Regions from separate parts of the Serratia sp. TSO36 genome, predicted to be linked through region 3. Evidence: predicted binding sites of a transcription regulator. Region 3 holds the regulator's gene; each other region holds the start of a gene.
The links. Region 3 encodes PurR, which represses purine synthesis genes. Its sites were predicted from a motif close to CANGCAAACGTTTGCNTG; they were not measured.
Positions count from the first base shown of each region.

Region 1: the regulator PurR is predicted to act here: its motif matches at 1,325-1,342, upstream of ACK3CV_RS24665 (nucleobase:cation symporter-2 family protein).
Region 2: the regulator PurR is predicted to act here: its motif matches at 1,267-1,284, upstream of ACK3CV_RS09170 (amino acid aminotransferase).

Region 1 covers NZ_JBJZOU010000029.1:94,374-96,643, reverse strand. The annotation lists gene ACK3CV_RS24665 (nucleobase:cation symporter-2 family protein) at 1-1,271, opposite strand, end outside; gene gltS (sodium/glutamate symporter) at 1,512-2,270, shown strand, end outside.
Region 2 covers NZ_JBJZOU010000011.1:97,809-100,078, forward strand. The annotation lists gene ACK3CV_RS09170 (amino acid aminotransferase) at 11-1,201, opposite strand; gene ompC (porin OmpC) at 1,446-2,270, opposite strand, start outside.
Region 3 covers NZ_JBJZOU010000012.1:464,969-467,238, reverse strand. The annotation lists gene sodB (superoxide dismutase [Fe]) at 1-231, shown strand, start outside; gene cydH (cytochrome bd-I oxidase subunit CydH) at 293-382, opposite strand; gene purR (HTH-type transcriptional repressor PurR) at 707-1,732, shown strand; gene punR (DNA-binding transcriptional activator PunR) at 1,729-2,270, opposite strand, start outside.

The DNA.
Region 1 (2,270 bases), on a different contig from region 3:
GAGACGCCCATGCCGACGGCCAGCGACAGCGCCATGATCATGATGGCGCGACGGTTCAGACGCTCGCGCGATACGATACGCACGCCGGAGGCGGCGATGGTGCCGAACATCACGATGGTCGCGCCGCCCAGTACCGGCTCAGGGATGTGCTGCACGAAGCCGGCCACCGCCGGGAACAGCCCCAGCGCGATCAGCATCAGCGCCACCACGAAGCCGACGTAGCGGCTGGCGACGCCGGTCAGTTGGATCACGCCGTTGTTCTGGCCGAAGCAGGAGTTGGGGAAGGTGTTGAACACCGCCGACAGCATCGAGTTCAGGCCGTTGGCCAGCACGCCGCCCTTCAGGCGCTTCATGTACAGCGGCCCGCTGACTGGCTGTTCGGAGACGTCGGAGGTGGCGGTGATGTCACCGATGGTTTCCAGCGAGGTGACCATAAAAATCAGCATCAGCGGCAGCAGCAGGTTCCAGTCGAAGCCCAGGCCGTAATAGAGCGGCGTGGGGATGGTGATTGCCGCCGTGGGGGCCGCCGGTGCGTCGGCGGGCAGCATGTCCATCGCCCAGGCCAACAGATAGCCGACTGCCATGGCGATCACCAGCGAAGCCACGCGCAGGTAAGGGTTGCGCTGGCGGTTCAGCAGGATGATTACCGCCAGCACCGCGCCGGCCAGCAGCAGGTTTTTCGGCGAGCCGAAGCTATGATCGTTCATCGCGGCGTAGCCGCCGCCGATCGAGGTCAGGCCGACCTGAATCAGCGACAGGCCGATGATCATCACCACGATGCCGGAAACCAGCGGGGTGATGATGCGGCGCGCCAGATGCAGCACGCGCGACAGCAGAATTTCGGTGCAGGAGGCGACCATCAGGGTGCCGAACAGCGCGGCCATCATGGTCGGCACGTCGGCGCCGCCGTTTTTCAGCGCCAGGCCGCCCATGATCAGTGGCGAAACGAAGTTGAAGCTGGTGCCCTGAATCGACAGCAGCCCGGAACCCACCGGCCCCCAGGTTTTGATTTGCAGAATGGAAGCCAGACCAGAGGCGAACAGCGACATGCTGATGATGTGCTGGGTATCCTGTGCCGGCAGGCCCAGCGCCTGGCAGATCAGCAGGGCCGGGGTGATCACCGCGACGAACATCGCCAGCAGATGCTGGCCGGCGGCAAACAGCGTTTGCGGCAGCGGCGGGCGATCTTCCAGGCGATAAATCAGTTCACTGGCGCGGGGTTCTGAGGCGGCTTGGCGCGCGGCATCAAGCTCGGAGGATGACATGCTCATGGTGTGGCGTTTCCAGATACGGCAAAGCAGGCATTTTAATGCTCCGCCCCACAAAAGCAAACGGTTGCGCGTAAATATTATGTTGCCGACTTTCCTGTTTATGTCGCATTTTCATTCATTTTTTCTTGTCATCTCAGCGTTTTTTACTTCTAATCCTGCACTCATCAAGTTTAAAAACTAAGTGGTTTTCTATAACTTATTATTTTTATTTGGATCTTTTCCCTTACATGGAGTACCTGGATGTTTCATCTTGATACTTATGGCACGTTAGTCGCGGCGACGTTGGTTTTGCTCCTCGGGGGCAAGTGCGTCAGAACCATTCCCCTGCTGCGAAAATATACCATTCCCGCTCCCGTCGCCGGCGGTTTGCTGGTGGCCCTCCTGCTGTTAGCCCTGAAAAAGCTCGTCAACTGGGAAATCAGTTTTGACATGTCGCTGAAGGATCCGCTGATGCTGGCCTTCTTCGCCACCATCGGCCTGAACGCCAACCTGGCGCGTTTGCGCGCCGGCGGCAAGGTGCTGGTGGTGTTCCTGTTCGTGGTGCTGGGGCTGCTTATCGTGCAGAACGCCATCGGCATCGGCATGGCGAAAATGCTGGGGTTGGATCCGCTGATGGGCCTGATCGCCGGGTCGATCACCCTGTCGGGCGGCCACGGCACCGGGGCGGCCTGGAGCAAGCTATTCATCGAGCGCTACGGCTTCGAGAACGCCACGGAAGTCGCCATGGCCTGCGCCACCTTCGGCCTGGTGCTGGGCGGCCTGATCGGCGGCCCGGTGGCGCGCTATCTGGTCAAGCACTCCTCCACGCCGGAAGGCACCCCGGATGACAGCGTGCAGCCGAGCGGCTTCGAGAAGCCGGAAAGCGGCCGTCTGATCACCTCGCTGGTGATGATCGAAACCATCGCCATGATCGCCATCTGTCTGAGCCTGGGGCAGCTGATTGCCGGCCTGCTGGGCGGCACGGTGTTTGAACTGCCGAACTTCGTTTGCGTGCTGTTC
Region 2 (2,270 bases), on a different contig from region 3:
TTCGATGCCTTTAGAGCACGGCGACGATGGCTTCACACAGCGGCGCCATGTTGTCCGGCGTCATGCCGGCCACGTTCACCCGGCCCGAGTTCACGGCGTAGACGCCGAACTCTTCGCGCAGACGCAGCACCTGTTCTTTGGTCAGGCCGCTGAACGAGAACATGCCGTTCTGTTGGATGATGAAGCTGAAGTCCTGCTGCGCGCCTTTCTCCTGCAGGGTGTTCACGAACAGCTGACGCATGCGGTGAATACGCTGGCGCATGTCGGTCAGCTCCTGCTCCCACATCGCGCGTAGCGCATCGTTGCCCAGAATGGTGGCGACAACCGCCGCGCCGTGTGACGGCGGGTTGGAGTAGTTGGCGCGAATGGCCGCTTTCACCTGGCTGAAGGCGCGATCGGCGGTTTCGGCATCGGCAGCCACAAGGGTGCAAGCGCCGACGCGCTCATTGTACAGGCCGAAGTTTTTCGAGTAGGAGCTGGCAACGATCAGCTCTTGATGTTTGGCGGCGAAAATACGCAGGCCCTGCGCATCTTCTTCCAGACCGTTGGCGAAGCCCTGGTAGGCGAAATCGAACAGCGGCAGCCAGCCATTGGCGACGGAAAGCTCAGCCAGCTGTGCCCACTGTTCCGCCGTTGGATCGATACCGGTCGGGTTATGGCAGCAGCCGTGGAACAGCACCACATCACCGGCCTGTGCCTGTTTCAGGCTGTTCAGCAGGCCGTCAAAGTCCAACGCGTGGTTGGCGGCGTCGTAGTAGGCGTACTCCAGCACTTCCAGGCCTACGGCGCTAAAGACGTTCTTGTGGTTTGGCCAGCTTGGGTTGCTGATCCAGATGCGCTTGGCGCTGGTCTGGTTGGCGATAAAGTCTGCCGCCACGCGCAGGCCGCCGGTGCCGCCGGGCGTCTGTGCGGTACGCGCGCGCCGCGCGGTAACGATCGGGCTCTCTTTGCCGAACAGCAGCTCTTGCGTGCAGCTGGCGAACGCCGGGATGCCTTCAATGCCGAGATAGTTTTTGGTGGTCTCGTTTTCCAGCAGATACTGTTCAGCTTTTTTTACGCTGGTCAGCACCGGCGTTTTGCCGGTTTCGTCTTTATAAACGCCAATCCCTAAATTGATTTTATTCGGGCGGGCGTCGGCGCGGAAAATGTCGGTCAGGCCCAGGATCGGGTCGGCGGGTGCGGCGGTGATTTTTTCAAACATGTCAGGTGCTTCCAAATCTCGGAGTTAAGCAGACAGAAGCATCAGGGTAGCGCCAGTTATCGGCTTTGCCAACCGTTTGCGATAAAAACACCGCGATCTTGTGAACGGGAAGGATTCGACAGAAAAAATGATGGGGAAGGGGAAATCTGCAGGATAAAACGTTACCGGAAGACAAAAATAAAAACAGGGCCGAAGCCCTGTTTTTTAACTTAGCCGACGATAAACCGCCGTTAAGCGAGACAACTTAGAACTGGTACACCAGACCAACGGCTACGATATCGTCGGTAGCAGTGCCGGTTGCTTTGGTGAACTCGTTCTCATCCAGCAGGTTGATTTTGTAATCAACGTAGGTGGACATGTTTTTGTTGAAGTAGTAAGTGGTACCAACAGAAACATATTTAACCAGATCGGCATCGCCGCCGCCGAAGCTTGCATTGTGTGCGGTACGGCCAGCCAGGTTTTTGCCTTTAGACTGCAGGTAAGACACTTCTGGACGCAGACCGAAGTCGAATTGGTACTGTGCGGTCACTTCAAAGTTCTGAGTTTTGTTCGCAATGCCGCTATCGAAATCGCCATACGGAGTCATGTTGCGGGTTTCTGCGTACATCGCTGCCAGGTAGACGTTGTTGGCGTCGTATTTCGCGCCTACGGTCCAAGCGTCAGCCTTGTCGCCGCCAGCGGTAGACTGACGGGTCTGGGCATCTGTGCGGTCAGAGGACGCGTATGCAGCACCGAAGCTTACGCCTTCGCCGATGTCATACGTTGAAGACAGGCCCCAACCGTCGCCGTTTTGTTTCTTCAGCGCGCGGCCATCGTTTTCGTTCTTGCCCTGGTACTGAACGGCGAAGTTCAGACCGTCAACCAGACCGAAGAAGTTGTTGTTACGATAGGTCGCAACGCCGTTGGTACGGCCGGTCATGAAGTTGTCGGAGTAGGTGTAGGTATCGCCACCGAACTCTGGCAGCATATCGGTCCAGCCTTCCACGTCGTACAGTACGCCGTAGTTACGGCCGTAGTCGAAGGAGCCGTAGTCAGCGAATTTCAGACCGGCGAAGCCCAGACGGGTTTT
Region 3 (2,270 bases):
AAAAACTTCGGTGCCGGTTGGACCTGGCTGGTGAAAAAACCGGACGGCGCGCTGGCGATCGTCAACACCTCCAACGCGGCCACCCCGCTGACCGGTGAAGACAAACCGCTGCTGACCGTTGACGTGTGGGAACACGCGTATTACATCGATTACCGCAATGCGCGTCCAAAATACCTGGAAAACTTCTGGGCGTTGGTCAACTGGACCTTCGCAGCGGAAAACCTGGCGTAAGCGCAGGTTCTGAGGTGATGAGGCGCAGCCAGGCTGCGCCTTTTTTATAACCGGGGGTAAATCAGTTCAACGCGGCAACGAAGCTGAAAGCGATAATGACCGCCAACGCGCAGACGGTGGTGAACAGCGACATCTTCAATTCGGTATCCATGACAACTCCTTTAAAATGGGCTTTCCTAAGGATAAAAGGCGTACAATTAGTACGTCAAATCATTTTCCCACAGTTCGCCGATAAAATCTTGTTATCATTTCCCGGTTTATAATCTCGATTACCTCTTCCACTTTTGTTCAATATGCGACAAAATTCGCAGTTCACAACTGCGTACCGGCATCCATGCCCCTCCTGATTAAGCGCTGAAGACTTCAACACACTAAAAACTCAGTTTTCGCTTCTCTGGAGAAGGATCTACGTAGGCAAACGATTAACATCACACTTACATGCTGTAAACATGTGAGTTCAGGAGTCATTCCTTACATGGCAACGATTAAAGATGTGGCCAAACGCGCGGGCGTTTCCACCACCACCGTTTCGCACGTCATCAATAAGACTCGTTTCGTCGCCGAAGAGACCAAAGCGGCCGTGTGGGCCGCCATCAAAGAGCTGCACTACTCGCCGAGCGCCGTGGCGCGCAGCCTGAAAGTCAATCACACCAAGTCGATCGGCCTGCTGGCCACCTCGAGCGAAGCGCCCTACTTTGCCGAAGTGATCGAGGCGGTGGAAAACAGCTGCTACAGCAAAGGCTACACCCTGATCCTGTGCAACTCGCACAACAATCTGGACAAGCAGCGCGCCTACCTGGCGATGCTGGCGCAAAAGCGCGTCGACGGCCTGTTGGTCATGTGCTCCGAGTACCCGGATCAGCTGCTGGGCATGCTGGAAGATTACCGCAACATCCCGATGGTGGTGATGGACTGGGGCGCCGCGCGCGGCGACTTCACCGACACCATCATCGATAACGCGTTCGAAGGCGGCTATCTGGCCGGCCGTTACCTGATCGAGCGCGGCCACCGCGATATCGGCGCCATTCCGGGCCAGCTGTCGCGCAACACTGGCGGCGGCCGTCATCAGGGCTTTATGAAGGCGCTGCAGGAAGCGCATATCGACATTCGCGAAGAGTGGATCGTCCAGGGTGACTTCGAACCGGAGTCCGGCTACAAGGCGATGCACCAAATCCTGTCGCAAAAACAGCGGCCGACCGCGGTATTCTGCGGCGGCGATATCATGGCGATGGGCGCCATCTGCGCGGCCGACGAGCTGGGGCTGCGGGTGCCACAGGATATTTCCGTGATCGGCTACGACAACGTGCGCAACGCCCGCTACTTCACCCCGGCGCTGACCACCATTCACCAGCCGAAAGAGCGTCTGGGCGAAATGGCCTTCACCATGCTGCTGGATCGCATTATCAGCAAACGCGAAGAGTCGCAGGTGATCGAAGTGCATCCGAAGCTGATCGAACGCCGCTCGGTCGCCGACGGCCCATTCATCGACTACCGCCGCTAATCCCCCGCGCCGGAAGCCTGCGCGGCTTCCGGTTCCACCTCGCTCAGCCACTCCTGATTCAGCGTCTCCCCATCGCCCAGATACGCCAGCAGCCAGCTCATCGCCGGTGACGGTTTATCCTGCTGCCAGGTCAGGCAGCAAGGGCTGGCGGGAAACGGCTGCTGCAGCTGCAACGCCGTCAGCTCACCGCGCTGCACCCGCGGCAGCGCCCGATGCGCCGGCATCATGCCGACGCACAGCCCGGCGCACAAACAGTCGAGCGCCGAAGTCCAATCCGGCACCACCAGCCGCCGCTGGTTATCCAGCGTCCAGGTGACGCGCTTGGGCAGATTGCGCGAGGTGTCCTCCAGGCAAAGCGAAGGGTACGGCCGCAGCTGATCGTCATTCAGCGGCCCCGTCAACTGCGCGAGAGGATGTTGCGGGCTGGCCACACACAGCCAGTTCATATAACCCATGTCGCGGAAGGCGAAGCCGCCGCCGACCGGCACCGCGCGCGTGGCGCCGATCGCCATGTCCGCCCTGCCGTCCACCAAGGCAT